Regions from separate parts of the Pseudomonas sp. 22526 genome, predicted to be linked through region 1. Evidence: predicted binding sites of a transcription regulator. Region 1 holds the regulator's gene; each other region holds the start of a gene.
What was found. Region 1 encodes FliA, which starts transcription of late flagellar genes. Its sites were predicted from a motif close to CTAAAGTTTNNNNNNNNNNNGCCGNTAA; they were not measured.
Positions count from the first base shown of each region.

Region 2: a site for FliA is predicted at 4,076-4,103, ahead of ACTJKT_RS00235 (methyl-accepting chemotaxis protein). Genes of this name have one in related genera too.
Region 3: a site for FliA is predicted at 3,083-3,110, ahead of motA (flagellar motor stator protein MotA). Genes of this name have one in related genera too.

Region 1 is NZ_JBQENK010000004.1:62,635-72,408, reverse strand. Features, by position in the region: gene ACTJKT_RS07210 (chemotaxis protein CheA) at 46-2,325, opposite strand; gene ACTJKT_RS07205 (protein phosphatase CheZ) at 2,338-3,126, opposite strand; gene ACTJKT_RS07200 (chemotaxis response regulator CheY) at 3,157-3,528, opposite strand; gene fliA (RNA polymerase sigma factor FliA) at 3,689-4,429, opposite strand; gene fleN (flagellar synthesis regulator FleN) at 4,426-5,256, opposite strand; gene flhF (flagellar biosynthesis protein FlhF) at 5,375-6,691, opposite strand; gene flhA (flagellar biosynthesis protein FlhA) at 6,703-8,832, opposite strand; gene flhB (flagellar biosynthesis protein FlhB) at 9,069-9,774, opposite strand, start outside.
Region 2 is NZ_JBQENK010000001.1:46,041-55,814, forward strand. Features, by position in the region: gene ACTJKT_RS00215 (adhesin) at 1-303, opposite strand, end outside; gene ACTJKT_RS00220 (hypothetical protein) at 305-766, opposite strand; gene ACTJKT_RS00225 (AAA family ATPase) at 1,122-1,646, opposite strand; gene pnuC (nicotinamide riboside transporter PnuC) at 1,643-2,209, opposite strand; gene ACTJKT_RS00235 (methyl-accepting chemotaxis protein) at 2,316-3,950, opposite strand; gene ACTJKT_RS00240 (undecaprenyl-diphosphate phosphatase) at 4,235-5,065, shown strand; gene ACTJKT_RS00245 (DUF1294 domain-containing protein) at 5,065-5,490, shown strand; gene ACTJKT_RS00250 (MmcQ/YjbR family DNA-binding protein) at 5,629-5,973, opposite strand; gene ACTJKT_RS00255 (LysR substrate-binding domain-containing protein) at 5,997-6,905, opposite strand; gene ACTJKT_RS00260 (FMN-dependent NADH-azoreductase) at 7,035-7,649, shown strand; gene ACTJKT_RS00265 (alpha/beta hydrolase family protein) at 7,886-8,923, shown strand; gene ACTJKT_RS00270 (MFS transporter) at 8,925-9,774, opposite strand, start outside.
Region 3 is NZ_JBQENK010000008.1:203,759-213,532, reverse strand. Features, by position in the region: gene rsgA (small ribosomal subunit biogenesis GTPase RsgA) at 2-1,033, shown strand; gene motB (flagellar motor protein MotB) at 1,119-2,159, opposite strand; gene motA (flagellar motor stator protein MotA) at 2,163-3,014, opposite strand; gene ACTJKT_RS14515 (HDOD domain-containing protein) at 3,180-4,718, shown strand; gene rhdA (thiosulfate sulfurtransferase) at 4,762-5,577, shown strand; gene asd (archaetidylserine decarboxylase) at 5,595-6,455, shown strand; gene ACTJKT_RS14500 (LysR family transcriptional regulator) at 6,591-7,544, opposite strand; gene ACTJKT_RS14495 (M20 aminoacylase family protein) at 7,671-8,846, shown strand; gene ACTJKT_RS14490 (MFS transporter) at 8,864-9,774, shown strand, end outside.

The sequences.
Region 1 (9,774 bases):
ACTCCGTTAGGCGGGGCAAGGCAAATGGCCCCGCCCCTCCGGTATTCAAATACGCCGTGCGGCGTAACGCTTGAGCATGCTCGGAACATCGAGAATCAGGGCGATGCGGCCGTCACCGGTGATGGTGGCGCCGGACATCCCCGGAGTTCCCTGGAGCATCTTGCCCAATGGCTTGATGACGACTTCTTCCTGGCCGACCAGTTGATCGACGACGAAGCCGATGCGCTGGGTGCCAACCGAAAGGATCACCACGTGGCCTTCGCGCTGCTCTTCGTGAGCGGCGGAACTGACCAGCCAGCGCTTGAGGTAGAACAGTGGCAGCGCCTTGTCGCGAACGATCACCACCTCCTGGCCGTCGACCACGTTGGTGCGCGACAGGTCCAGGTGGAAGATCTCGTTGACGTTGACCAGCGGGAAGGCGAACGCCTGGTTGCCCAGCATCACCATCAGGGTCGGCATGATCGCCAGGGTCAACGGCACCTTGATGACGATCTTCGAACCCTGGCCCTTGGTCGAGTAGATGTTGATCGAACCGTTGAGCTGGGAAATCTTGGTCTTCACCACGTCCATGCCCACACCGCGGCCGGACACGTCGGAGATCTCGGTCTTGGTCGAGAAACCCGGGGCGAAGATCAGGTTGTAGCACTCGGTGTCGCTCAGGCGATCGGCGGCATCCTTGTCCATCACCCCACGCTTGACCGCAATGGCGCGCAGGACGTTCGGGTCCATGCCCTTGCCGTCATCGGAGATCGACAGCAGGATGTGGTCGCCTTCCTGCTCGGCCGCCAGCACCACCTTGCCGCCACGGGACTTGCCCGCTTCCTCGCGCTCTTCCGGCGACTCGATACCGTGGTCGACGGCGTTGCGCACCAAGTGCACCAGCGGGTCGGCCAGGGCCTCGACGAGGTTCTTGTCGAGGTCGGTCTCTTCGCCGACCAGCTCCAGGTTGATCTCTTTCTTGAGCTGGCGGGCCAGGTCGCGAACCAGGCGCGGGAAGCGTCCGAAGACCTTCTTGATCGGCTGCATCCGGGTCTTCATCACCGCGGTCTGCAAGTCGGCCGTGACCACGTCGAGGTTCGACACGGCCTTGGACATGGCTTCGTCGCCGCTGTTGAGCCCCAGGCGCACCAGGCGGTTACGCACCAGCACCAGCTCGCCGACCATGTTCATGATTTCGTCCAGCCGCGCGGTATCGACCCGCACGGTGGTTTCGGCTTCGCTGACCGGCTTTTCCGCCGGGGCGGCAGCCGGGGCACGAGCAGGTGCCGGAGCAGCCGCTGCAGCCGGTTTCGGCGCTTCGACCTTGGCTTCGGCTTTCTTCACCGCCGGCTTGGCGACGGCGGCAGGCGCCGAGGCCGTGACAGCCGTTGCGCTACCCACGGTCGCTGCGGCAGCGGGTACTTCAGAGAACTTGCCCTTGCCATGCAGCTCGTCGAGCAGGGATTCGAACTCCTGGTCGGTGATCAGGTCGCTACCGGCAGCGGCCGCGCTTGGCGCAGCCGGCGGCACCGCCGCGGCCACCGCGGAATCCAGTGCTTCTACCGCAAAGTTGCCTTTGCCGTGCAGCTGGTCCAGCAGTGCTTCGAATTCGTCATCGGTGATTTCGTCGCTGGCCGCGGCTTTTTCCGCAGCGGGCGCCGTGGCCGAAGGTGCCACCGCATCCGGTGCGAACTGGCCCTTGCCATGCAATTGATCGAGCAGCGACTCGAACTCGGCGTCGGTAATTTCGTCGCTGGCCGCTTCACCACCGGCCAAAGGCGCAGCAGGTGCAACAGCAGCCGGGGCTTCGGCCTCGGCCTTGGCGGCATTGAGCGAATCGAGCAGCTGCTCGAACTCGCTGTCGGTGATATCACCGGACTCGCTTTCGGTCGATTCGGCGACCGGCTCGGCAACGGCTTCAACCTCGGCCACCGGTGCGGCGACCTCCTCGGCCCCCGCAGACTCGGCCAGGCGGGCCAGGGCCGCCAGCAGTTCCGGAGTGGCGGCGGTGATCTCGGTACGCTCGCGAACCTGGCCGAACATGCCGTTCACCGCGTCCAGCGCTTCGAGCACGACGTCCATCAGTTCCGCGTCGACGCGGCGCTCACCCTTGCGCAGGATGTCGAACACGTTTTCGGCGATGTGGCAGCACTCCACCAGCTCGTTGAGCTGGAGGAAGCCGGCGCCCCCTTTTACAGTGTGAAAACCGCGAAAAATTGCGTTGAGCAGATCCGCATCGTCCGGTCGGCTTTCCAGCTCGACCAGTTGTTCGGACAGTTGCTCTAGAATCTCGCCGGCCTCAACCAGAAAATCCTGAAGGATTTCTTCATCGGCGCCGAAGCTCATGTATGGGTGCTCCTAGAATCCAAGGCTGGAAAGCAAATCGTCGACATCGTCCTGACCGGATACAACGTCTTCACGTTTATCGGCATGAATCTGCGGACCTTCACCCTTGGCCAGATGTTTTTGCGGATCTTTTTCAGCGAGGATCGATTCACGGTCATGTTCGATGCCGGCAAAACGATCGACCTGGCTGGCCATCAGGACCAGTTTGAGCAGGTTGCTCTCGACTTCGGTGACCAACTGGGTCACGCGCTTGATCACCTGACCGGTCAGGTCCTGGTAGTCCTGCGCCAGCAGAATGTCGTTGAGGTTGCTCGATACCGCGCGCGTCTCTTGCTCGCTGCGGGTCAGGAACCCGTCCACCCGGCGGGCCAGGTCGCGGAATTCTTCGGCGCCCAGTTCGCGACGCATGAAACGTCCCCAGTCGGCGCTCAGGGCCTGGGCTTCGCTGCTCAGGCCATTGACCAACGGGGTGGCGCTCTCGACCAGGTCCATGGTGCGGTTGGCCGCGGCCTCGGTCAGCCTGACCACATAGGACAGGCGCTCGGTGGCATCCGTGATCTGTGAAACTTCCTCGGCTTGCGGCATATGCGGGTCAATCTGGAAATTGACGATGGCGCTATGCAGCTCGCGGGTGAGCTTGCCGACTTCCTGGTACAGGCCGCGGTCACGGGTCTGGTTGAGCTCATGGATCAGTTGCACGGCTTCGCCGAACTTGCCTTTTTCAAGGCTGTCGACCAGTTCGAGTGCGTGTTTTTTCAGGGTCGATTCGAAATCGCCCAATGAAGATTCGTTGTGCTCCATAGCTCCCCCGTGGCGGAATGGTTCCACATCTCAACCGATGCGTTCGAAGATCTTCTCGATCTTCTCTTTCAACGCCTGGGCCGTGAAGGGCTTGACCACATAGCCGTTTACGCCGGCCTGGGCAGCTTCGATGATCTGTTCGCGCTTGGCTTCAGCGGTCACCATGAGTACCGGCAGGTGCTTGAGTTTTTCATCGGCGCGCACATGGCGCAGCAGATCGATACCGGTCATGCCAGGCATGTTCCAGTCCGTTACCAGAAAGTCGATGCTCCCGCTGTTGAGGACCGGAATGGCGGTGGTGCCATCGTCAGCCTCGACCGTGTTGGTGAACCCCAGGTCACGCAACAGGTTTTTTATGATCCGCCGCATCGTTGAGAAGTCATCAACGATGAGGATTTTCATGTTCTTGTCCAATTCGACCTCCAAGCAGTCTTAAACGCGTCCAGCACCTGAACGCGCCATTCAATCAATCAGGCAGAGCACTCAACGACTGCATGGAATACACACCGCAAGACCGGCAACGTCGTGCCAGTCTCGTCCGCAGTGTCCCCCACACTGCCTGTCAGCGCGCTCGCCACTCCCCCAAACGCCCCCGCAAACGGGCCGCGCACTGGCTGTGTAACTGGCTGACCCGCGATTCGCTGACCCCCAGGACCTCACCGATTTCCTTGAGGTTCAGCTCTTCGTCGTAGTACAGCGCCAAGACCAGTCGCTCACGCTCCGGCAAATTGGCAATCGCGTCCGCCAGCGCAGCCTGGAAACGTTCGTCCTCCAGGTCGCGCGACGGCTCGAGATGAGCACTCGCGCCATCCTCATGCAGCCCTTCATGCTCGCCGTCCTGCAACAGGTCGTCGAAGCTGAACAGGCGACTGCCCAAGGTGTCGTTCAAAATCCCGTAATAATCGTCGAGACTCAATTGAAGTTCGGCCGCAACTTCATGATCTTTAGCGTCACGACCGGTTTTAGCTTCAATTGCGCGAATGGCATCGCTCACCATCCGGGTATTGCGATGTACCGAACGCGGCGCCCAGTCACCTTTACGAACCTCATCGAGCATCGCGCCACGGATACGGATACCCGCGTACGTCTCGAAACTCGCGCCCTTGCTCGCGTCGTACTTGGTCGACACTTCGAGCAGACCGATCATCCCGGCCTGGATCAGGTCTTCGACCTGGACACTGGCCGGCAGGCGCGCCAGCAAGTGATAGGCAATACGCTTGACCAGTGGCGCATAACGCTCGATCAATTCGTACTGGCTGTCACGTGCCGACTTTTTGTAAAGGTTGTAGCCGCTGGCGCTCATAGCACCGGTCCCGCTGTCTGATGCACTAGCCGCTCGACGAAAAATTCCAGATGTCCACGTGGGTTGGCCGGCAACGGCCAGGTATCGACTTTCTGCGCAATGGCCTTGAACGCCAGCGCGCACTTCGAACGCGGAAACGCCTCATAGACCGCACGCTGCTTTTGCACGGCCTTGCGCACGCATTCGTCGTAAGGCACGGCGCCGACGTATTGTAGGGCTACGTCCAGGAAGCGGTCCGTGACCTTGGTCAACTTGGCGAACAGGTTGCGGCCTTCCTGCGGGCTCTGCGCCATGTTGGCGAGCACGCGGAAGCGGTTCATGCCGTAGTCGCGGTTGAGCAGCTTGATCAGCGCGTAGGCGTCGGTGATCGAGGTCGGTTCGTCGCAGACCACCAGCAAGACTTCCTGGGCGGCGCGGACGAAGCTGACCACCGAGTCGCCGATACCGGCAGCGGTGTCGATCACCAGTACATCGAGGTTGTCGCCGATGTCGCTGAATGCCTGGATCAGGCCGGCATGCTGCGCCGGGCTCAGATGAACCATGCTCTGGGTGCCGGACGCGGCCGGCACGATACGGATTCCACCCGGCCCCTGCAGCAGCACATCGCGCAGCTCGCAGCGGCCTTCGATCACGTCGGCGAGGGTCCGTTTGGGGGTCAGCCCCAACAGCACGTCAACGTTAGCCAGACCCAGGTCGGCGTCCAGCAGCATGACGCGCCGGCCGAGCTCCGCTAGGGCCAGGGACAAGTTCACTGACACGTTAGTCTTGCCGACGCCACCTTTGCCGCCGGTCACCGCGATCACCTGTACGGGATGCATGCTGCCCATGTTCTTTCTTTACCTTGTCTTACTTAGACGGGGCCACATAACTGGCTGCGCGTTCACCAACGGAACAATGCCTGGCAGACCATCGATGTAGGTACATTGCAATTTTTTCATGATTCCCTCAGCCAACCCGCTTGGTCGGGTTGTGGTAGAGGTCAGCGAACATGTCAGCCATGGCTTCTTCGCTGGGTTCTTCCTGCATCTGCACGCTCACCGCACGACTGACCAGCTGGTGACGGCGCGGCAAGTGCAGATCGTCCGGAATCCGCGGGCCATCGGTCAGATAGGCAACGGGGAGTTCGTGACTGATCGCCAGGCTCAGCACCTCACCAAGGCTGGCGGTTTCATCCAGTTTAGTCAGGATGCAGCCGGCCAGCCCGCAACGCTTGTAGCTGTGGTACGCGGCGGTTAGAACCTGTTTCTGGCTGGTGGTTGCCAAGACCAGATAATTTTTTGCCCGGATCCCACGTCCGGCCAGGCTTTCCAGCTGCATGCGCAGGGCCGGGTCGCTGGCTTGCAGGCCGGCGGTGTCGATCAGCACCACGCGCTTGCGCAGCAGCGGATCGAGGGCTTGCGCCAGGGACTGGCCCGGGTCGACATGAGTCACCGAGACGTTGAGGATCCGCCCCAGAGTCTTGAGCTGTTCCTGGGCGCCGATGCGGTAGCTGTCCATGCTCACCAGCGCGATGTTCTGCGCGCCGTACTTGAGTACGTAACGGGCAGCCAGCTTGGCCAGGGTGGTGGTCTTGCCCATGCCGGCGGGGCCGACCATGGCGATCACACCGCCCTCCTCCAATGGCTCGACTTCCGGGGTCACGATCATCCGCGCCAGGTGGGCCAGGAGCATGCGCCAGGCCTGGCGGGGTTCGTCGATTTCAGTGATCAGCGCCAGCAGGTCGCGGGCCAGCGGACCGGACAGGCCGATACGCTGCAGGCGCCGCCAGAGGTTGGCCTGCTCGGGCCGGCTGCCTTGCAACTGGCTCCAGGCCAGGGAGCCGAGCTGGACTTCCAGCAGCTCGCGCAGGCCGTTGAGTTCAAAACGCATCGAGTCGAATGCCCGCTGATCGACCGCTGGCGCGGCGGCCACCGGAGCCGGGCGCTGGGGCTCGCTGAACGTAGGTTCGATCAGCGGCTCGGCGGCGGTCAGCGGCAGGCCGGCGAACAGCTGGCGACTGGTGCTGGCATCGCCGTCGCCACGCAGGCTCAGTTCGGCCTGGGCGGTAACGATGCGCGACTGAGTCTTGCGCAGTTCGTCCTCAAGCTCCATGTTCGGCACCCGGGGCGCCAGCGCCGACAGCTTGTAATCCAGGGCAGCCGTCAGCTCGACACCGCCGGCGATGCGGCGATTGCCAATGATGGCGGCGTCGGCGCCCAGCTCATCACGAACCAGCTTCATGGCCTGACGCATATCGGCGGCGAAAAAACGCTTAACTTGCATAACCCACTACCTCAGCCGTTGGGCCCTACTGTCGCAACGATGGTCACTTGCTTGTTGTCAGGGATTTCCTGGTAAGCCAACACGTGCAAGCCCGGGACCGCCAGGCGCCCGAACCGCGAGAGCATCGCGCGGACCGGACCGGCTACCAGCAGAATCACCGGTTGACCTTGCATTTCCTGGCGCTGCGCGGCTTCGATCAACGAACGCTGCAGCTTCTCAGCCATGCTTGGCTCCAACAGAACACCCTCTTCCGAGCCTTGTCCTGCCTTTTGCAGACTATTGAGCAAAATCTGTTCCAACCTGGGCTCCAAGGTGATCACAGGCAGCTCAGACTCAGTCCCTACAATGCTTTGCACGATGGCGCGCGACAATCCGACGCGCACCGCGGCCACCAAAGCGGCAGTATCTTGACTCTTGGCGGCATTGTTCGCGATGGCTTCGGCAATGCTGCGGATATCGCGCACCGGCACCTGTTCGGCCAGCAGCGCCTGCAGCACCTTGAGCAACTGGGACAACGAGAGCACGCCCGGCACCAGTTCTTCCGCCAGCTTCGGCGAGCCCTTGGCCAGCAGTTGCAGGAGCTGCTGGACTTCTTCGTGACCGATCAGCTCGCTGGAGTGCTTGTACAGAATCTGGTTGAGGTGGGTGGCGACCACGGTGCTGGCATCGACCACGGTGTAGCCCAGCGATTGCGCCTGGGCGCGCTGGCTGATCTCGATCCACACCGCCTCCAGGCCGAAGGCCGGATCTTTGGCGGTGATACCGTTGAGACTGCCGTAGACCTGCCCCGGGTTGATCGCCAGCTCGCGGTCCGGATAGATCTCGGCCTCGGCCAGGATCACCCCCATCAGCGTCAGCCGGTAAGCGCTGGGCGCCAGGTCGAGGTTGTCGCGAATATGCACGGTGGGCATGAGGAAGCCCAGGTCCTGGGACAGCTTCTTGCGCACGCCCTTGATCCGCGCCAGCAGTTGCCCACCCTGGTTGCGGTCCACCAGGGGAATCAGGCGATAGCCGACCTCCAGGCCGATCATGTCGATCTGGGTCACGTCATCCCAGCCCAGTTCCTTGGTTTCCATGGCGCGGGCCGGCGAAGGCAGCAGCTCCTGCTGGCGCTTGACCTCTTCCAGCGCCTGGACCTTGACCACGTTCTGGCGCTTCCAGAACAGGTAGGCAGCGCCAGCCGCCAGGGCCGCCATGCTCAGGAAGGAAAAGTGCGGCATGCCCGGCACCAGCCCCATCACCGCCATCAGGCCGGCGGCGACGGCCAGGGCCCGGGGCGAGGCGAACATCTGCCGGTTGATCTGCTTGCCCATGTCTTCGGAACCGGAAGCACGGGTCACCATGATCGCGGCCGCGGTGGACAGCAGCAGCGATGGCAGTTGCGCCACCAAACCGTCACCGATGGTCAGCAAGGCGTAGACCCGGCCGGCATCGCCGAAGGACATGTTGTGCTGGAAGATACCGACCGCCATGCCGCCGATCAGGTTGATGAACAGGATCAGCAGGCCGGCGATGGCGTCACCGCGGACGAACTTGCTGGCACCGTCCATGGAGCCATAGAACTCGGCTTCCTGGGCCACTTCCTGGCGCCGCGCCTTGGCCTGGGACTGATCGATCAGGCCGGCGTTGAGGTCGGCGTCGATGGCCATCTGCTTGCCCGGCATCGCATCGAGGGTGAAGCGCGCGCTCACCTCGGAAATCCGCCCGGCACCCTTGGTCACCACCACGAAGTTGATGATCATCAGGATCGCGAACACCACGATACCGACCACGTAGTTACCGCCGATCACCACCTCGCCGAAGGCCTGGATCACTTTACCGGCGGCGGCGTGACCGTCCTGACCGTGAAGCATCACCACCCGCGTGGAGGCCACGTTCAGCGCCAGGCGCAACAGGGTCGCCACCAGCAGGATGGTCGGGAATACCGCGAAATCCAGCGGCCGCAGGGCATACACGCAGACCAGCAGGACGACGATCGACAGGGCGATGTTGAAGGTGAAGAACACGTCCAGCAGGAACGGCGGCACCGGCAGCATCATCATGGCCAGCATGACCAGCAGCAACAGCGGCACACCCAGATTCCCCCGACTGAGGTCAGTCAGGTTAGTGCGAGCCGTGCTGATTAACTGAGAGCGATCCACCGGTATTCCCCGTTCCCTAAAGCAAACTTTTGACGCCTGGAGGCGGCGCAGGGCGGGTATTGCAAGAAGCCTTCCAACTTTGGCCTGGAAGCCAAACTGATTTATGGCGTTGCGCCATCATCCACTATAAATGGCACTTTCGGCGCCATCGCGAGCAAGCTCGCTCCTACAGAATCCGCACTCAATCTATAGGAGCGAGCTAGCTCGCGATAACCTCGGCACAGCCAAGGCCGACCTCAGGAATCGCGCCGCAAATCCGGCGGAATCGGCAGGTCCTTGAGCGGATCGGGACGCTTGCCCTTGCCAGCCTGGTGCTGGCGAATCTGATAGACATACGCCAGCACCTGGGCCACCGCCAGATAGAGCCCGGCCGGGATCTCCTGCTCCAGCTCGGTGGAGTAGTAGATCGAACGCGCCAGCGCCGGCGACTCCAGCAACAGCACTTCGTTGGCCACGGCGATCTCGCGGATCTTCAGCGCCAGGAAATCGCTGCCCTTGGCCAGCAACACCGGCGCCCCGCCCTTCTCCGCGTCGTACTTGAGCGCCACGGCGTAGTGGGTCGGGTTGGTGATGACCACGTCCGCCTCGGGAATCGCCGCCATCATCCGCCGCTGCGACATCTCGCGCTGGGCCTGGCGAATCCGCTGCTTGACCTCCGGGCGCCCTTCCTGGTCCTTGTGCTCGTCCCGCACTTCCTGCTTGGTCATCAGCAGCTTCTTGTAGCTCTGGTACAGCTGCACCGGCACGTCCACCGCAGCGATCAGGATCAGCCCGCAGGCCATCCACAAGGTGCTCCAGGCCACCACCTGCACACTGTGGATAATCGCCTGCTCCAGCGGCTCGTGGGCGATCCGCAGCAGGTCGTCGATATCCGAGCGCAGCACCGACAAAGCCACGACCAGGATCACCACAAACTTGGCGAAGGCCTTGAGCAGCTCGATC
Region 2 (9,774 bases), on a different contig from region 1:
CAGGACCCCGTTGCCGTTACTGAAAGCGTTGCCGCCGATGCTGCTGCTGGCGTCGATCGCGCTGCTGGCCGGTGTGCCGAGCTTCTGCCGCACCACTGTGGTGGCCTGGGCGTCGGTGCCGATGGCGATGGCGCGCGTGTTGGTCTGTTGCTGCTGGTCGCCGGCGGCCTGGTTGACGTTGAAGTTGCCGTTGTAGCGGGCGCCGGAGTTGTGCAGGGTGGCGGTGTCCACCGCCTGGATGCCTGGGTCGGCCATTGCCGAAGGGCAGCCGAACAGGGCAAGCAATACGAGGGTGCGAATCATCTCATTGGCCTCCGGCCAGTCTGCCCAAAGGAGCCAGGCCAGAATTCAGCGAGCGGTTGATGGTGCCGGAGATGGCGCCACCGCTGCCGCCGCCGTGGCCGGCACTCATGCCGGTCAGGCCGTTGGGGTTGGTGACGCTGTTCAGCCCCTGCAGGTTGACGCCGTTGGGCATGACACTGCCGCTGATCGTGGAACCGCTGCTGACCCCGGCAAAGTCGCCGTCGCTCAATTCGGTGTTGCTGGTCATCTGTTTGACCCGGGCCGAAGGGTTGGCATTGACGGTGGTCGGGTAGGGATCTGGATGCAGCGGAGGGCGGCCGACGCTACGAGGTTGCACGTCACGGTCGAGAATAATCCTGCCGTCCCTGATGTCGTCGGCAGCCTGGAGCGGAAGGCTGAGCAGCGAGCCGATGGCACAGCTGATCAGCAGGAGGTGGGTCAGAGCTGAATTGCGATTCTCCACGGCAGCATTCCCTTCTTCTATCGCTGGCCCTAGTCAGCGTTGCGAGGGTAGAGAGCAGAAGCCGTGCCGCTTTTTGATTGTTTCAAAAATTCAACAGGTTACGCATAACCAGGAGTGTTGCTGGGGCAGGGGTGTTTCAAGGATGAGACCACTGTCGCCTTCGGCAGCCCGGTATTGCCATGGCGAGGCTCTGGATCGGGGGGCTCGCGGCGGGTTGTATCAGCGTTTTAACAGATGGCCGAAGGGCAGTGAGAAGCCCTTTGATCTGGCCGTTTTACGCAGCGGCGGGTGTTTCAGGGATGGACATTTTTCTCGCCAGCAGAGGAGAAAAAATGCGGACAGGAGAAGGATTCGGCTAACCCTGAAGCAGGCGCTCGACCAGCTCGAATGCCCGTTGCCGACGGGCTTCCCAGTCGCCGCGAATCACTTCGAAGGGCTGCTGGTGTTGCACCAGCCAATCACCGGTGGCCTTGAAGAAGGCCAGGCGCTCGCTCAGCTCGGGTTGGCAGCGCTGGCCGTCGTTGCTCCAGCCGACATCTTCGGGGGAGAGTAGCAGGTGCAAGTCATAGCAGCGAGCCAGCAGTTCGGGTTCCAGCCAGTCCGGGCAGGTACCGAACAGGGTCTGGCTCCAGAGCATATTGCTCAGCAGGTGAGTGTCGAGAATCAGCAGCGACGGGTGTTGCGCCCGGGCCTGGTCTTCCCAGGCCAACTGGCCGCGGGCGATCTCCGGGATATCCGCCAGGCAGGTGTCGCGCCGGTTCTGCTCGATGAAATGGCGGACGTACTCGCCCACCTGGATGCCACCGAAGCGTGCCTGCAAGTGGCCGCTGAGCCAGCTTTTGCCGCTGGACTCGGGGCCGGTCAGGACCAGGACCTTCATGCCGGGCGCAACGCCGGGTCGGCCCGCCAGGCGCGCCAGCCCTGCACGGCCAGCAGGGTGAACAGCCCGTACAGCGCCGCGGTCAGGTACAGGTCCTTGTAGATGAACAGGCCGACAAAAATCACGTCGACGGCAATCCACAACGGCCAGCATTGCACGCGTTTCTGCGCCATCCACCACTGCGCCACCAGGCTGAAGCCGGTCAGCGCGGCGTCCAGCCAGGGTTGCGCGGCATCGGTCCAATGGGCCATGGCCGCTCCCAGCAGCAGGCTGCCGATGGCCCCGAGGCTCAGGCCGAACAGCATCGAGCGGGGCGCCAGCAGGCTGACCGGACGCCCCTGATGACTGGCGCCGCCGCGGGTCCATTGCCACCAGCCATAGAGTTGCAGGGCGGCGTAGACCACTTGCAGCAGCATGTCCGAATACAGCTTCACCTCGAAGAAGATCCAGCTGTACAGCAGCACCATGACCAGGCCGATCGGCCAGCACCAGGGGTTCTGTCTGACTGTCAGCCAGACGGCGATCACGCCGAGTGCAGCGGCGAACAGTTCAAGCCCGGACATGAAAACTACCTGGAAGCGGAGGAGGGTGCGGATTGTAACCAGAAGCGGCCTTGCATGTTAGTGAAGGCCGCAAACCGTGGCGGGGCGAACCCCGCCACGCACAGCCTCAGACCCGGAACTGGCGCAACAGGCCGTTGAGCTGCTCGCTCAGCTCCTTGAGGTGCAGGCTGGCGGCACTGGACTGCTCGGCCGCCAGGGCGGTGCTGTGGGACAGGCCGGCGGCCTGGGTCACGTTCTGGTTGATGTCTTCGACCACATGGGCCTGTTGCAGGGTGGCGCTGGCGATGGAGGCGTTCAGCCCGTTGAGGTTGCGCAGGGCCTGGCCGATGGCGTTCAGGCTTTCCCCGGCCAGCCCGGCCTGCTCGATGGTCTGCTGCGAAGCCCGGCTGCTGTCGCCGATGACTTTCACCGCGGCTTCCGAGTGCCCTTGCAGGCGCTCGATCATCGACTGGATCTCGGCGGTGGACTTCTGCGTGCGCTGGGCCAGCAGGCGTACCTCATCGGCCACCACGGCAAAGCCACGCCCCTGTTCGCCGGCACGGGCGGCTTCGATCGCCGCGTTGAGCGCCAGCAGGTTGGTCTGCTCGGCGATCGAGTGGATCACCTCCAGCACGCTGCCGATCTGGGTGCTTTCCTGGGCCAGGGTGCGAATCACTTCCACCGCCTGGTCGATGGTGGCCGACAGCCGGTCGATCTGTTGCAGGCTGCCGTCGATATTGACCTGGCCCTGCTGGGCCTGGGCTTCGGCGTCGCGCATCTCGCTGGCGGCGTGTTCGGCGTTCTTCGCCACGTCCTGTACGCCGTAGGTCACTTCGTTGATGGCGGTGGCCACCAGCTCCATCTGCTGCGACTGCTGCTGGCTGCGTTCCTGGGCCTGGCTGGCGTTGCTGCCCAGGTCGGCGGAGGATTGCGCCAAGGCTGCGGCCGACACCTGCAACTGGCTGACGACAAGACGCAGCTTGGCGGTGAAGCCGTTGAAGTGCCGGGCCAGTTCGGTGACTTCGTCCTGGCCGTGGGTGTCGAGGGCGCGGGTCAGGTCGCTTTCACCGCTGGCTATATTGGCCATGGCGTGCACGGTTTCCTGCAGCGGACGGACAATGCTGCGGGCGATCAGCAGCACCAGCAGGGCCATGATCAGGGCAATGGCGATGCCGACCACCGAGGCTTTCACCACCTGGCTGCGGAACTCGGCCTGCACGTCATCGATGTACACCCCCGAACCTATGATCCAGCCCCAGGGCTGGAACAGCTGGACATAGGAGGTCTTCTGCACCGCTTCGCTGGCGCCCGGTTTCGGCCAGCGATAGTTGACCATGCCGGCGCCCTTGGCCTTGGCGATGGCCACCATTTCGTTGAACACGGCAAAGCCGTCGGGATCGCGAATCGCCGAGAGGTTCTGGCCGTCGAGCTTGGGGTTGGCCGGGTGCATGACCATGACCGGGGTCAGGTCGTTGATCCAGAAGTAGTCGCTCTGGTCGTAGCGCAGCCCGCGTATGGCGCTCAGTGCCTGCTTCTGCGCCGTCGCGCGATCGAGGCTGCCGGCGCTTTCCAGGCCCTGGAAATAGGCCAGCACGCCGTTGGCGGTCTGCACCACATGCTGGGTCTTCTGGGCCTTGGCCTGGTACAGGTCGTCGTGGATCTGCTTGAGCATCAGCATGCCCAGGGTCATCAGCATCAGTACCGCTACAATCAGGATCAGCCACAGCCGGCGGCTGATCGACATTCTGCGTAAGCTGTTCATGAATCTGTCACTCCCGATTGTTGTTCTTGTAATGGAAACACCCCGTACATCCGTCATGCGCTCCTTGCAGTCAGGTCCAGCCGATTCTCTCAACGCGACAGCGTTTATCGAGTATGTCTGCTAGGATTTCGGCCTCATCGCGAAAAACCTGAATCCGGCTGATTTTTCACGGAATTTTCAAGGGCGATGATGATCCTATTGCGGCTGCGAAGTCGCAACGCACGCGTCAGTGAACATTGAAGAAAAACTAAAAGGCATGCCACGGCATGACCTTCGGGGGATTGATGGAGCTTTGGACCGCCGTACAGGCATTGATTTTAGGGATTGTGGAAGGGCTGACAGAGTTTCTGCCCATCAGCAGTACAGGCCACCAGATTATCGTTGCGGACTTGCTCAACTTCGGTGGCGAGCGCGCCATGGCGTTCAACATCATCATTCAGCTGGGGGCCATTCTCGCGGTGGTCTGGGAGTTTCGCCGCAAGATCCTCGATGTGGTCACTGGCCTGCCGACCCAGCGCAACGCCCAGCGTTTCACCATCAACCTGCTGATCGCCTTCATGCCCGCCGTGGTGCTGGGGGTGATTTTCGCCGACCTGATCCATGAATACCTGTTCAACCCGATCACCGTCGCCACGGCGCTGGTGGTGGGTGGCGTGGTCATGCTCTGGGCCGAGCGCCGGAAGCATGAAATCCACGCCAACACAGTGGACGAGATCAGCTGGAAAGATGCCTTGAAGGTCGGTTTCGCCCAGTGCCTGGCGATGATTCCAGGCACTTCGCGCTCGGGCTCCACCATCATCGGCGGCCTGCTGTTCGGCCTGTCGCGCAAGACCGCCACCGAGTTCTCGTTCTTCCTGGCCATGCCGACCATGGTCGGTGCCGCGGTCTACTCGGGCTACAAGTACCGCAACCTGTTCCAGCCGGACGACCTGCCGGTGTTCGCCGTCGGTTTCATCACCTCGTTCATCTTCGCGATGATCGCGGTCAGGGGCCTGCTCAAGTTCATCGCCAACCACAGCTACGCGGCCTTTGCCTGGTACCGCATTGCCTTCGGCCTGGTGATCCTCGCCACCTGGCAGTTCGGCTGGGTCGACTGGACCGCGGTCCATTCCTGATGGACGCACGCAACCCGAACCGCCCCGGCAACGTCGCCGGGGCACGGATCCAGCAGCCACGGCTCAAGGCGGTGGTTTTCCTACTGCTCTGTGCCTTGCCCTTGTGCGGTTCGCTGCTGTTGGGCGTGAAGGGGATTTCCTGGGTGCCGCTGGCGGCCTATGGCGCGGTCAGCGTGCTGACGTTCTTCCTCTACTGGAGCGACAAGCGCAAGGCCCGCAGCGACAGCTGGCGGACCCCGGAAAACGTCCTGCACGCGGTGGAGCTGGCCGGCGGCTGGCCAGGCGCCTTGCTGGCGCAGCAGGCGTTTCGCCACAAGACCCGCAAGCTGTCCTATCAACTGGTGTTCTGGCTGATCGTGCTGCTGCACCAGGTGTTCTGGATCGACCGGCTGTTTCTTGAAGGCAGCCTGTTCTCGCTGTTCTAGGCTCTTTACGAAAAGTCGGCGAGCGAAGGTCAGGCAAGGCAAAAACAGGCGAGGAAGCGGAGTTTAGGGGCCTAAATGAGCATTCCGAGCCTGTTTTTAACGCAGCATGAGCGAGCGCAGCCACTTGTCGTACAGAGCCTAAAGCAATAGGCCGACCTGTACCCGCTTGGGCAGCTTGCTCACCACCAACTGGTGGGAACGCTGCAACAAGTCCCGCAGTTCGCCGGCGCCCAGCGGGTAGGGCGTCTGCATGATGATCCAGTGCGCCCGGGCCAGGTACGGCGCCGGCGCGATGCCGGGGCGGTCGACATGGCCGAGGAACAGCTCCTTGTCCACCTTGAACGCCAGTGATTCGCCCCGCAGGTTCTGCAGGGCGAACATCTTGTTGCCGGCCACGGAAAACACCCGCACACCGCCCCATTTGTAGTCTTCGCGCGCGCCCGGCAAGTCCAGGCAGAATTGCGCCACATCCGCTTCAGTCATGGTTTTTTCCTTTTGTCGCGCTGTCACAGTGTGCGGTCCCCGCAGCCTTTGAAGGCGTCGCTGACATGCTCGATCCAGGCCCTTACCGCTGGCAATACACCGCGCCGGTGAGGGTAGACCGCCTGCAGCCAACCGCCAGGCAGCGACCACTCGGGCAGCAGTTGCACCAGTTGCCCGGTCTGCAGTTCTTCCTCGCAATACATCATCGGCAGGATGGTACAGCCAAGGCCGGCGAGGGCGCAGGAACGGCGCACGAGAAAGTCGTCGATGCCCAGGCGCGCCTCCAGGACCAGGTCGCATTTCTCGCCCTGGGCGTCGAGCATGCGCAGATGCACCATGCGATCGGCCTCCAGGGCACCCAGCACCGGCACCTTGTGCAGGTCTTCGGGGCTGTGGATCGGCCACTCGCGAGCGAATGCCGGGTTGGCGACCATCACGGTCTGTGCCTGGCGCAGGCGCCGGGTCACCAGCAACGGGTCTTCGTCGCCATGCTCGCGAACCCGCAGTGCCACGTCGATGCCTTCGGCGACCACATCGACCCGGCGGTTGAGCAGCTGCATGTCCAGCTGGACCTGGGGATATTGCTCGAGAAAGGAACTGATGACGGTCGGCAGCATATGATGGGCCAGGCCCACCGGGCAGGACACCCGCAGGCGCCCGCGAGGTTCGCTGGACATGCTGGCCACAGCTTCGTCGGCCATTTCCGCTTCCAGCAGCATGGCCTGGCAGTGGCGCAGGTAACGTTCGCCGACCGCGGTCAGCTTCAATTGGCGGGTGGTGCGTTGCAGCAGCCGGGTATGCAGCCGCTCCTCCAGCTCGGCGATACGCCGCGACAAACGGGATTTGGGAACCCCCAGTAAACGCCCGGCGGCGGCGAAACCGCCGGCTTCCACCACCTTGGCGAAGTAATAAAGATCGTTGAGGTCTTGCATAGAGTGACTCGACTGTCCTGCTGATGGGACAAGCTATCGCATTTTAGCCGAATAATCAGCTATTGGTTTCATCTGTAGGATTGTGCTCAATTGATCGCCTGGTGGCGATCCTCACTTGGAGAATCCCAGATGAAACTGTTGCATATCGATTCGAGCATCCTTGGTGACAACTCGGCTTCCCGTCAGCTGAGCGATAGCGTGGTCAAGGCCTGGAGAAACGCCGACGCCAGCGTTGAGGTGACCTACCGCGACCTGGACGCCGACGCCATCAGCCACTTCAGCTCCGCCACCCTGGTGGCCGCCGGCACCCCGGCCGAAGTGCGCAACGCCGCCCAGCAGCACGAAGCCGAGCTGAGCGCTTCGACCCTGGCCGAATTCCTCGCGACTGACGCCGTGGTGATCGCCGCACCTATGTACAACTTCACCATCCCGACCCAACTCAAGGCCTGGATCGACCGCATCGTTGTCGCTGGCCAGACCTTCAGCTATACCGAAGAAACAGGCCCTAAAGGCCTGTGCGGCGGCAAGAAAATCGTGGTGGTGTCTACTGCAGGCGGCCTGCATGCCGGCCAGGCTACTGGCGTGGGTCACGAGGACTACCTGAAGGTGCTGTTTGGCTTCCTAGGTATCACCGACATCGAATTCGTCCGCGCCCAAGGCCTGTCTTATGGCGACGAAGCCCGCAACAAGGCTTTGAGCGACGCCCGGACGCAAATCAGCGAGCAACTTTTCGCTGCGGCGTAAGGCTTGTGTAAAAGTCGCTTACGCCCCAGGCAACGCCCTTTAAACTCTGTATTCTGATGCCCTCCAGGCAGCGGAATACGGAGTTTTTCGTGTTCGCGTTTTTATTCTGGCGCGGGTTATGCAGGTCATGCGCTGGTTTGACCCAGCCCCGATAACTTCAGGTATCAGGCCAGCGAAACCCTGGCCAGTGAAGCAATGAATCGGCGTTTTCATCAGGTAGGGAAGGTGGTGCATCCATGATGCGTCTTTGGGCAATGTCACTGATCTGCCTGCTCGGCGGCCCGATTATCGTGCACGCCGCACCCGCGCCCCATCCGCACTGGAGCGTGGGTTTCCACGAGATGAGTTTTCTCGACCCGCTGGATCAGCAGCCGATGCGCGCCATTGCCTTCTATCCCTCCACCGGCATCGAGCACAGCAGCAAGGTCGAGGGTTATCAGATTGCCGCCTCCCGGGATTCGAAGGTCGCCATCGGCCGTTTTCCGCTGTTGATGCTGTCCCACGGCAATACCGGCACGCCGCTGGCCCTGCACGACCTGGCCACCTCGCTGGCGCGCAAGGGCTTCGTGGTGGTGGCGGTGATTCACCCGGGCGACAACTACAAGGATCACAGCCGGCTGGGCACCCTGAGCAATCTCTATGGCCGGCCGATCCAGATTTCCGAAGCCATCACCGCGACCCTGGCCGACCCGATGCTGTCGCCTTTCGTCAATGCCGGGCAGGTTGGGGTCATAGGTTACTCGGCCGGCGGCGAAACCGCGCTGATCCTGTCCGGGGCGACCCCCGACCTGGACCGCTTGCGCCGCTACTGCCAGGAGCGCCCCGACGATCACGATGCCTGCAATACCCTGGGCGAGCTGATCGTCGATCGCGACGACCTGCAACCGGTCGCCGATCCGCGGGTCCGGGCCTTGCTGCTGATGGCGCCGCTGAGCCTCAAGTTCGGGCGGCAGACTCTGTCCGGCGTGCATGTACCGGTGCTGCTGTACAGCGGCGACGTCGACAAGCTGGTGGCCCTGGACAAGAACGCCGCGGCCCTGGCCCGCAAGTTGCCGGTGGCGCCGGACTTCAGGCTGTTGGCCGGGGCCGGGCACTTCGTGTTCATGGCGCCGTGCAGCGAGGAGCAGTTGCTGAGCATGCCGGCCTTATGCACCGACGCCGATGGCGTCGACCGCGAGGACATCCACCGCAACCTGATTGCCGAGGCCGGCCGCTTCTTTGCCCATGCCTTGGGCAAGCCGAGCCGGGCCGGGATGCAGACCGCGGATCAGTGATTCAGGCGTCGGCCCGGCGCATGAGCAGCAGGGTCAGGCCCAGGGCGCTGAGGGACAGCAGCGCCGCGCAGAAGAAAATCCACGAATAACCCAGGTTCAACGCCACCGCGCCCATCAGAGGGCCGGCAATCGCCAGCGCCAGGTCGAAAAACACCGCGTAGGCGCTCAGGCCGGCACCGCGGCTGGTGCTGGGCACCTGCTTGATCGCTTCCACCCCCAGCGCCGGGTACACCAATGACAGGCCGAACCCGGCGAGCCCGGCGCCAATCATGGCGAACGCCGTCGAGGGCGCCAGCCACAGCAGGATCAGGCCCAGGGTCTCGATGCTCATGCAGGCGATGGCCGCGCGGTAGCCGCCAAAGCGGCTGATGCTGGAGATGAACAGCAGGCGCGAGAGGATGAAGCAGATGCCGAATACCGTCAGGCAATAGGCCGCGCCGGTCCAGCCGCGGCTGAGGTAGAACAGGGTAATAAAGGTGGTCAGGGTGCCGTAGCCGATGGAGGCCAGGCTCAGGCCGGCGCCGTAGGGCGCGATACGGCCGAACACCGCGCGAAATGACAGGCGTTCGCCACGGATCACCGGCACCGACGGCTTGTTGCGGATCAGCAGCAGGGCCAGGGCCGCCAGCAGCGACAGGGCCAGCCCCAGGCTTTCGAAACCGTAGTCGGCGACCATCACCACCCCCAGCGGCGCGCCGATGGCAATCGCACCATAGGAGGCGATGCCGTTCCAGGAAATCGAGCGCGCGGTGTGTTCGGCGCCGACCTGGCCCATGCACCAGCTGATGGTGCCCACGCCGATCAGGCCCTGGGCCACCCCCAACAGCAGGCGTCCCAGCAGCAGGATGCCC
Region 3 (9,774 bases), on a different contig from region 1:
AATGGCCAAACGCCAGCTCAATCGTCGCCAAAACTGGCGCATCGAAAAGATTCAAGGCGAACGCGCCGCCCGCGCCGCCAAACGTGAATCCTCTGCCGTGGAAGCACTGGAAGGCGGCGACCTCGGCCCCGAACAGACCGGCCTGGTGATCGCCCACTTCGGCGTGCAGGTCGAGGTCGAGGCGCGCGAAGGCGAACTGGCCGGCCAGGTGTTCCGCTGCCACTTGCGCGCCAACCTGCCGGCGCTGGTGACCGGCGACCAAGTGGTCTGGCGCCCGGGCAACCAGGGTATCGGCGTGATCGTCGCGCAACTGCCGCGCCACACCGAACTCTGCCGTCCCGACAGCCGCGGCCAGCTCAAGCCGGTCGCCGCCAACGTCGACATGATCGTGATCGTCTTCGCCCCGCTGCCCGAGCCCCATGCCAACCTGATCGACCGTTACCTGGTAGCGGCCGAACATGCCGGCATCCGCCCGCTGCTGCTGCTCAACAAGTTCGACCTGATCGACGAGCAGAACGCCCCTGCCCTGAACGCCCTGCTGGCGGTCTATCGGCAGCTGGGCTATCCGGTGCTGGAAGTCTCGGCTCATCACGGCAATGGCATGGAGCAGTTGCAAGCGCAGCTGGACGGGCGGATCAGCGTGTTCGTCGGCCAGTCTGGCGTGGGCAAGTCGTCGCTGGTGAACAGCCTGCTGCCGGAGGTCGAAACCCGTGTCGGGCCTTTGTCGGAGCTGTCCGGCCAGGGCACCCACACCACCACCACCGCGCGCCTGTTCCACTTCCCGGGCGGCGGCGAACTGATCGACTCCCCGGGGATTCGCGAATTCGGCCTGGGCCACGTCAGCCGCGCCGATGTCGAAGCGGGTTTCATCGAGTTCAACGATCTGCTGGGCACCTGCCGTTTCCGCGACTGCAAGCATGACCGCGAACCGGGCTGCGCCCTGCTCAAGGCCCTGGAAGACGGGCGCATCCAGCAGCAACGGATGAACAGCTATCGCTCGATCATCGCCAGCCTGCCGGACAACGGCTATTAATAAGTAGCCCTTGCAGAAACAAAAAAGGCCGCGATCATCGCGGCCTTTTTTATGAGCACTCTTTAACAGAGCCTGTTTTTACCCATCACCGCGCAGCGGGAGGCGTAGCTGCGGGTGCAGCCGCGCCTTCGGTCTTAGGTGCAGCATCGTCGAAGATATTCAGGCGCTCGCGCAGCTCATGGGCCGGCAAAGGCTCCTGCTCCGGCGGCAAGGCGTTCGGGTCGACCGGCACTTCGCCCGGGGCACCCTGGCCCTGGGTCGGTGCCGGAGCCTCGGGAGCGACTTCACCTTCGATCGCGCGCTGGGCCTTCTTGGTCAGCACCACGATGTCGATACGCCGGTTGATCGGGTTGAACGGATCCTTGCGATCGAACAGCGACGACGAGGCATAACCCACCACGCGAGCCACCTGAGCGTCCGGATAGCTGCCCGCCACCAGCGCCCGACGTGCGGCGTTGGCACGGTTGGCCGAAAGCTCCCAGTTGCCGAAATCGCCAGTGCCCGCGTAAGGCTTGGCATCGGTGTGACCGCTGATGCTGATCTTGTTCGGCACCGCCTTGATGGTGTCGGCCATGGCCAGCAGGATGTCCTCGAAGTACGGCTTCAGACGCGCACTGCCGGAGTCGAACATCGGCCGGTTTTCCGAATCGATGATCTGGATACGCAGGCCGTCCGGAGTGATCTCGAACAGGATCTGGTCCTTGAACTTCTGCAACTGCGGGTTTTCTTCGACCTTGTTCTGCAACTCCTGCAGCAACAGTTCCAGACGCTCTCTTTCCACCTGCTCGGCCATGCTCTCGACCTGATCGGTGTCGACCGTAACCTTGTCCGGCTGCGGCTGCGACTTGATCTCGGGGTTGAGCGTATTTTCCGGCGCCAGCTCGGGAGAACCGCCCAGGTCGATGATGTAGGGCGTGCCGCTTTCCGAGAAGCCGATCGGGTCCTTGAAGTAACCGGCGATGGCGATCTTCTGTTCCGGGGTGGCGGTGGACAACAGCCACAGCACCAGGAAGAACGCCATCATTGCCGTGGCGAAGTCGGCGAAGGCGATCTTCCACGCCCCGCCGTGATGCCCGCCGGCAAAGCGCTTGACGCGCTTGATGATAATCGGCTGATTGTTTTCCATGGCTTAGCGACCGCGAACCGCTTGTTCCAGCTCGGCGAAGCTTGGACGGTGCGCCGGGTACAGCACCTTGCGCCCGAACTCCACGGCCAGCGATGGCGGCATGCCGGAAGCCGAGGCCACCAGGGAAGCCTTGATGGCTTCGTAGACGTTCAGCTCTTCCTTGGCGTCATGCGCCAGGGAGTGGGCCAGCGGGCCGAAGAAGCCGTAGGCCGCGAGAATACCGAAGAAGGTACCGACCAGCGCGGCACCTACGTGCAGGCCGATGGATTTCTGGTCGCCATCGCCCAGGGACGCCATGGTCACCACGATACCCAGTACCGCCGCGACGATACCGAAACCCGGCATGCCGTCGGCGATGCCGTTGACCGCATGGGACGGATGCTCGAGGTCTTCCTTGAGGCTGAACAGCTCCATGTCGAACAGGCCTTCCAGCTCGTGGGGAGCCATGTTGCCGGAGGACATGATGCGCAGGTAGTCACAGATGAACGCGGTCATGCGCTCGTCTTTGAGTACGGATGGGTATTTGGCGAAAATCGGGCTGGCGGCGGCGTCTTCGATATCGCCCTCGATCGCCATCATGCCTTCGCGGCGGCTCTTGTTGAGGATCTCGTAGATCAGCCCCAGCACTTCCAGGTAGAAGGTCTGGGAAAAGCGCGAACCGAACATCCCCAAGGACTTCTTGAGCACGTGCATGGTCATGTAGCCGGGGTTTGCCTGCAGGAACGCCCCCAGCGCGGCGCCACCGATAATCAGAACCTCGAAAGGCTGGATCAGGGCGGCAATCTTGCCGTGAGAAAGCACGTATCCGCCGAGCACGCTCGCGAACACGACGATGATGCCGATAATTTTAGCCATAGGTAGGAAGGTACTTATTGAGTCGGGTTCAAGGTCATATTCGGAAGTTCTTAAAACTCTTCTTCTACTTATCGGCAAAACTGCGCCAGACTATAGGCCGTTAAGGCGAAAAGCCAGTTTGGCCCGCTCTGGGCGTGTTACAGCAGACGATGATTGCGCCCAGCCATGTCTAATGAAACGACAGTCCCAACTACCGCCCCCCACTCCCTCGAATCCTGGATAAAGCTGCTTGACGCGGTCCGCTTGCCGGTGCCGCAAGCCAGCCACGATCGGGTCTGCCAAGCCATCAGGGACAATCGCAGTTCGCTGCGCGACATTGCCGACCTGATGCAGGACAGCCCCGCGCTGGCCCTGAGCGTGATTCGCGAAGCCAATCGCCACACCCACGGCAGCATGAGCGAGCCGGCCGAGAACCTCGAGATCGCCCTCAACCGCCTGGGCCTCGCGCGTACCGAAGAATTGCTCGCCCGCCTGCCCGCCCAGCCCGAGCAGGAGATCCCGGTCGGGCTGCGCCAGTTGCAACTGATCAGCCAGCACGCGACCCAACAGGCCAACGGCTTTTTCGCCGGACGCCTGGCCAGGCTCTGGCAGGACATCCACTGGGGCAGCCTGCTGTTTCTCTCGCCGCTGTGGCCCCTGGCGCTGACCTATCCAAAACTGCTCGAAGAGTGGGAGCTGCGTGTCGTCCACAAGGCCGAACCGGCCCAGGAGGTCGAGCAGCAACTGTTCGGCGTCGGCCTGCTTCAGCTGGGCCTGGCCCTGGTGGAGGTCTGGCACTTGCCGATCTGGGTACAGCAAGGCTACCGCCTGCTGATCGACGAGCAGGAGCAGTTGGTCAAGGCCCTGCATATCGCCCGGGACAACGCCCATCCGCTGCACCAGCAACAATGCCTGGATGCCGACCCGGCCCTGCAGCGCTGGCTGAACCAGCCGGCCAACTGTGTGTTGCTGGCCAACGCCCTGGCCCTCTCGGCGCAAGAGTCCTGGACCGGCCCGCACTGCATGCGCTGGCAATACCTGACCAGCCTGTACCTGCAGATGTCGATGGACGAGCTGCAACAACAGTTGCACCAGCAAGCCGCGCAGAGTGCCCGGCATCACCATATGCCCGACCTGTGGCACCCGGCCGAGGCGCTGCTCTGGCCCTGGGAGGCCCGGCGTGTGCATCGCGGCGAGCTCCCGGTCGCCGCGCCAACCGCCGAAGACCTGGGCAAATGGCGCAAGCAGTGCAGCGAACTGCTGGTGGAACCCAGTCGCTTCAGCAACGCCATGCACCTGACCACCTTTGCCCGCGACGCCCTGGTGGCGTGCGGCATGCGCCGGGTGATGCTGTTGATGATCGACCGCACCCGGACCCAGTTGCGGGTGCATCAGATCGCCGGGTTGCCTGCGCAAGCCTCGAGCCTGATGCTGACGATCGGCCAGAGCAGCGTATTGCAGCGGCTGCTGGACGCCCCGGCGCAAGTACGCCTGACGCCGACCAACAACGCCCAGTTCTCCGCCCGCCTGCCCGCCAGCCTGCGCACGCTGTTTCGTGGCGAGCACCTGCTGATGCGCTCGGTACCCAGCAATGGCCGGGTGATCATGCTGATCGTCGCCGACCAGGGTGGCCAGCCTTTCTCGGAAATCTCCGTACAGGCGTTCGGCAAGACCGCCCAGTGCATCGAAAAGGCCCTGCACAGCTTTACCAACCGCAGCCGCTGACGCTTGCGCTACAATCCCTCCCTTTGTGCCCTGGAGACCTCACATGCCTGACTTCTCTGGCTTGCCGCTGGTGATCGAGCCGAGCGACCTGCTCCCTCGCCTGGACGCCCGCGAACTGATCCTGGTGGACCTGACCAGCGCCGCCCGCTATGCCGCGGGCCACATCCCCGGCGCGCGCTTCGTCGACCCCAAACGCACCCAGCTCGGTCAGGCGCCGGCGCCCGGGCTGATGCCGCCACAGGCGGCCCTGGAAGCCCTGTTCGGCGAGCTGGGGCATAACCCGGACGCGGTCTACGTGGTCTACGACGACGAAGGCGGCGGCTGGGCCGGGCGCTTCATCTGGCTGCTGGATGTCATCGGCCACTCGCGTTACCACTACCTGGACGGCGGGCTGCTGGCCTGGCTGGCGGACGGCCTGCCGGTCTCGAATGAAGTCCCGGCAGCCGTCGGCGGCCCTGTCGCCCTGACCCTGCACGACGAGCCGACCGCCACCCGCGAATACCTGCAAAGCCGTCTCGGCGCGGCCGACCTGGCGATCTGGGATGCCCGCGGCCCGTTGGAGTACTCGGGGGAGAAAGTCCTCGCCGCCAAGGGTGGGCATATTCCCGGCGCGATCAACTTCGAGTGGACCGCCGGCATGGACCAGGCGCGCAACCTGCGGATCCGCGGCGACATGCCGCAGATCCTCGAACAGCTCGGTATCAGCAAAGACAAAGAAGTGATTACCCACTGCCAGACTCACCATCGCTCTGGCTTCACCTATCTGGTGGCCAAGGCGCTCGGTTATCCGCGAGTCAAAGGCTATGCCGGTTCCTGGGGCGAATGGGGCAACCACCCTGACACGCCCGTAGAGATTTAAAGGTTTAAGGACAGTTAATGAAAAAGCGTTTGTTTATCCTCAGCCAGTACCTGCTGCCTCACCACCTGCTGTCGCGCCTGGCCGGCTGCATCGCCGAGTGCCGCGTGCGCTGGTTCAAGAATGCCTTCACCGCCTGGTTCGCCAAGCGTTATCAGGTGGACATGTCGCAAGCGCTGGTGGAAGACCTGACCGCCTATGAGCACTTCAATGCCTTCTTCACCCGTGCCCTGAAAGACGGCGCCCGCCCGCTGGACCAGACTCCGGGCGCGATCCTCAGCCCGGCCGACGGCGCGGTCAGCCAGCTCGGCCCGATCGAACACGGCCGGGTGTTCCAGGCCAAGGGCCACAGCTTCAGCGTGCTGGAACTGCTGGGTGGCGATTCGGCCCTGGCAGCGCCGTTCATGGGCGGCGATTTCGCCACCATCTACCTGTCGCCGAAGGACTACCACCGCGTGCACATGCCGCTGGCCGGCACCCTGCGGGAAATGGTCTACGTGCCGGGGCGGATCTTCTCGGTCAACCAGACCACCGCGGAAAACGTGCCGGAACTGTTCGCCCGCAACGAGCGCGTGGTGTGCGTTTTCGATACCGAGCGCGGCCCGATGGCCGTGGTCCTGGTGGGCGCGATGATCGTGGCCTCGATCGAAACCGTCTGGGCCGGCCTGGTGACTCCGCCGAAGCGCGAACTGAAGACAGTGCGCTACGACGAAGCCGCCCGCGCACCGATCCACCTGGAAAAAGGCGCCGAATTGGGCCGCTTCAAGCTGGGCTCCACCGCGATCGTGCTGTTCGGTCCGGATCAGGTGCAGTGGGCCGAAACACTGGCCGCCGGCTCGCCGGTCCAGATGGGCCAGAGCCTGACGTCGGCAAACGCCTGAGGCGGTTGACCGCGCACTGAAGAGCGAGCAGCTCCAGGCGCGATGAAACCCCGCCAGTTCGGGGAAGCGTCCGAAGAATGCCGCCGGTCTTTCGACAGGCGGCATTTTTTTGCCCGTCGCAAGCTCCCGACGCAACTAGAACAACAAGTTCAGCATCTCGCTCAGGGCACGATCCGTCGGGTGCGACGAACGGCTTTTCTGCTTCAGGCTCTGTTGCAGGCAGTCAATAAAACACATCGCGGCATAACTGTGGGTATGCCCCTGATGACTGATGATGCCCATGGCCTGCTCATCCATCTGCTCGCGCAGCGCCAAGGCTTGCACATGGGGCTGGAAGCCGGGGCACAGCAACAATGGCTCCGGGCCGAAGCTCAGCATGCCGGCTTGCAGCACCATGCTCGACAGCAGGGTCATCGAATGGGCACAGATCAAGCGCTCGGGACCGATGCCCAACCCATGCCGGCCGAACAACGAGTGCATCACCTGCTCATAAGTGACCGGGCTGTAGTTGACTGCCCAGTCCTGCTCCAGCAACTCCTCCAGGGAACTGGCCTGCAACGCCGGATGGCCATGGCGGGCGAAGACCCGGCAAGGGTGGATCAGCAACGGCTGGCAATGGAACTCCTGGGCGGAAATGCTGCTGAACAGCGGGCCGATGGCGAAGTCCATCTGACCATCCCGTAGCAGAGGCAAGGCTACCGCCAGCAATCCCTCGAACAACTCCAGGCGAATCTCCGGCATGCGCTGGCGAAACAGCCGCACCACATCCGGCAACAGCGTTTCAGCCAGCCAGGGCGTGACCCCGACGCAGAGGCGGGCTGCGTGCTGGCCGCGCAAGGCGGCCAGTTCGTCCTCGGCTCGCTCCAGTTGCCTGAGCACCTGCCGGGCATGCTTGAGCAGTATCCGTCCGGCATCGTTCAGCCGCGTACCGCCGGCATGGCGTTGCAGCAAGGGCAACTGCTGTTCGGCCTCCAGCTCGCGCAAGCTTTTGCTGACCGCGGCTTGCGACAGGAACAGCGCCTTGGCGGCGGCGCGGATGCTGCCGTGCTCCGCCATGGCGATCAATGCCTGCAACTGATGGATCTTCATTGTTCTTCTCCCCCCATCAACCAGAAGTGCTACTGACAACTTTTTTGCGCCTTCCCGGTGTTCTGGGTTGCTTCTAGTATCCCCAGGCCTAGGTCATAACCCCAAAAACAATAAGGAGACATCGTCATGGGCGCGTCCACCATCTTGCCCGGTATCCGTGAAATCACCCCATCCATGATCGCCCTGCGCCATGAGATCCATGCCCATCCCGAACTGGGATTCGAAGAGTTCGAGACCCGCGCCCAGGTGATTCGCTGCCTGCAGGATTGGGGCTACGACATTCACGAAGGGCTGGGGGAAACCGGTGTGGTCGGCACACTGCGCAATGGAGAAGGGCCCGCTATCGGCCTGCGCGCCGATATGGATGCCCTGCCGATCCAGGAAACCACCGGCCTGCCCTGGGCCAGTCGGGTCGAGGGCAAGATGCACGCCTGCGGCCACGACGGCCATACCGCTATGCTGCTGGCCGCGGCCTGGGACCTGGCCAAGCGCCGGCCTTTTCGTGGCACCCTGCATCTGTTCTTTCAGCCGTCCGAAGAAGGTCATGGCGGCTCCGGGGCCAAGCGCATGCTGGATGATGGCCTGTTCGACCTGTTCCCCTGCCAGGCGATTTTCGCCATGCACAATATGCCGGGGGTGCCCCTGGGCAAGCTGGGCTTCCTGCCTGGGCCGTTCATGGCTTCCACCGATACCGCCACCATCCGCATCCAGGCCACCGGCGGCCACGGCGCGATGCCGCACAAGGCCGTGGACCCGATCGTGGTCTGTGCCTCACTGGTGATGGCCCTGCAAAGCATTGTGTCGCGCAACGTGCCTCCCCTGGAGACGGCCGTCATCACCGTGGGGGCGATCATGGCCGGCGAGGCCCCCAACGTGATTCCGGAAACCGCGCAAATGCGCCTGAGCATACGCGCCTTGTGCCCGGACATCCGCGAGCTGTTGCGTCAACGCATCATCGCCCTGGCTGAGGCCCAGGCCGCGGGATTTGGCGCCCGTGCCGAGGTGGATTACGAATATGGCTATCCGCTGCTGGTCAATGATGCCGCGGCGACCCGGCTGGCCGAGGCAGTGGCGCGAGACTGGCTCGGGGAGGAAGGGTTGGTGACGAACATGCAGCCGCTGACCGGCAGCGAGGATTTCGCCTTCTGGCTGGAGCAGGTACCAGGCTGCTACCTGATTATCGGCAATGGCGACGGCGAAGGCGGCTGCATGGTGCATAACCCGGGTTATGACTTCAACGACCAGGCCTTGCCGATCGGCGCAAGCTACTGGGTCAAGCTGGTGGAACGCTATCTGGCCTGACTCCGGGAGGACTTGCCATGACCGCTTTACAGGAAGCGCCGGCGCTCAGTGCGTCGGCTCCTAGTCGGCGCGCCATTATCGCCATCACACTGGGCAACGCCCTGGAGTTCTACGACTTCATCGTCTACAGCGCCCTGGCCACCTTGATGGGGCGCCTGTTCTTTCCATTCAGCGATGAACCCTTGTTGCAATTGATGCTGTCGCTGGCGGTATTTGGCACCGGCTTTATCAGCCGGCCCATCGGCGGCATTCTGATTGGCCTGTATGCCGACCGCCGAGGCCGCAAACCGGCGTTGCGACTGAGCCTCTGGCTGATGGCCATTGGTTCGCTGCTGTTCGTGATCGCCCCCACTTACGCCCAGGCCGGCCTGCTGGGCCCGCTGCTGGTGCTGCTGGCGCGCCTGGTGCAAGGCTTTGCCGTGGGCGGCCAGGTCGGTGCGGCCACCTCCATGCTGATGGAGTACGCCAACGACCGCACACGCGGCTACTACTGTAGCTGGCAGCTGTTGAGCCAGGGCCTGGGGGTGCTCTGCGGCACATTGGTGGTGGCGTTGCTGGGCGCAGTCCTGTCACCGGAAGCCATGGACAGTTGGGGCTGGCGGATGGTGTTCGCGGTCGGCGTGCTGACGATTCCGGTAGGTGAATACATTCGCCACCGGCTGGATGAAACCGCCGCCGTGAGCACAAGCTCGTCCCCAGGTGAGCCTGCGCCAGACCAGGAACCGGCGGGGCCGCTGCTGCGCCAGCACTCGCGGCAGATTATCGCCGGAGTGCTAGTGGCGGTGGGGGCAACGGCACCGACCTTTATCATTGGCCACTACCTGGCCAACCATGCCGTGACCTTGCTCGGCATGCCACTGTCGGTGGCAATCTGGGCAGCCTCGGCGTCGGCGTTGCTGATGGTGCTGCTGTCGGTCCCGGCGGGTCG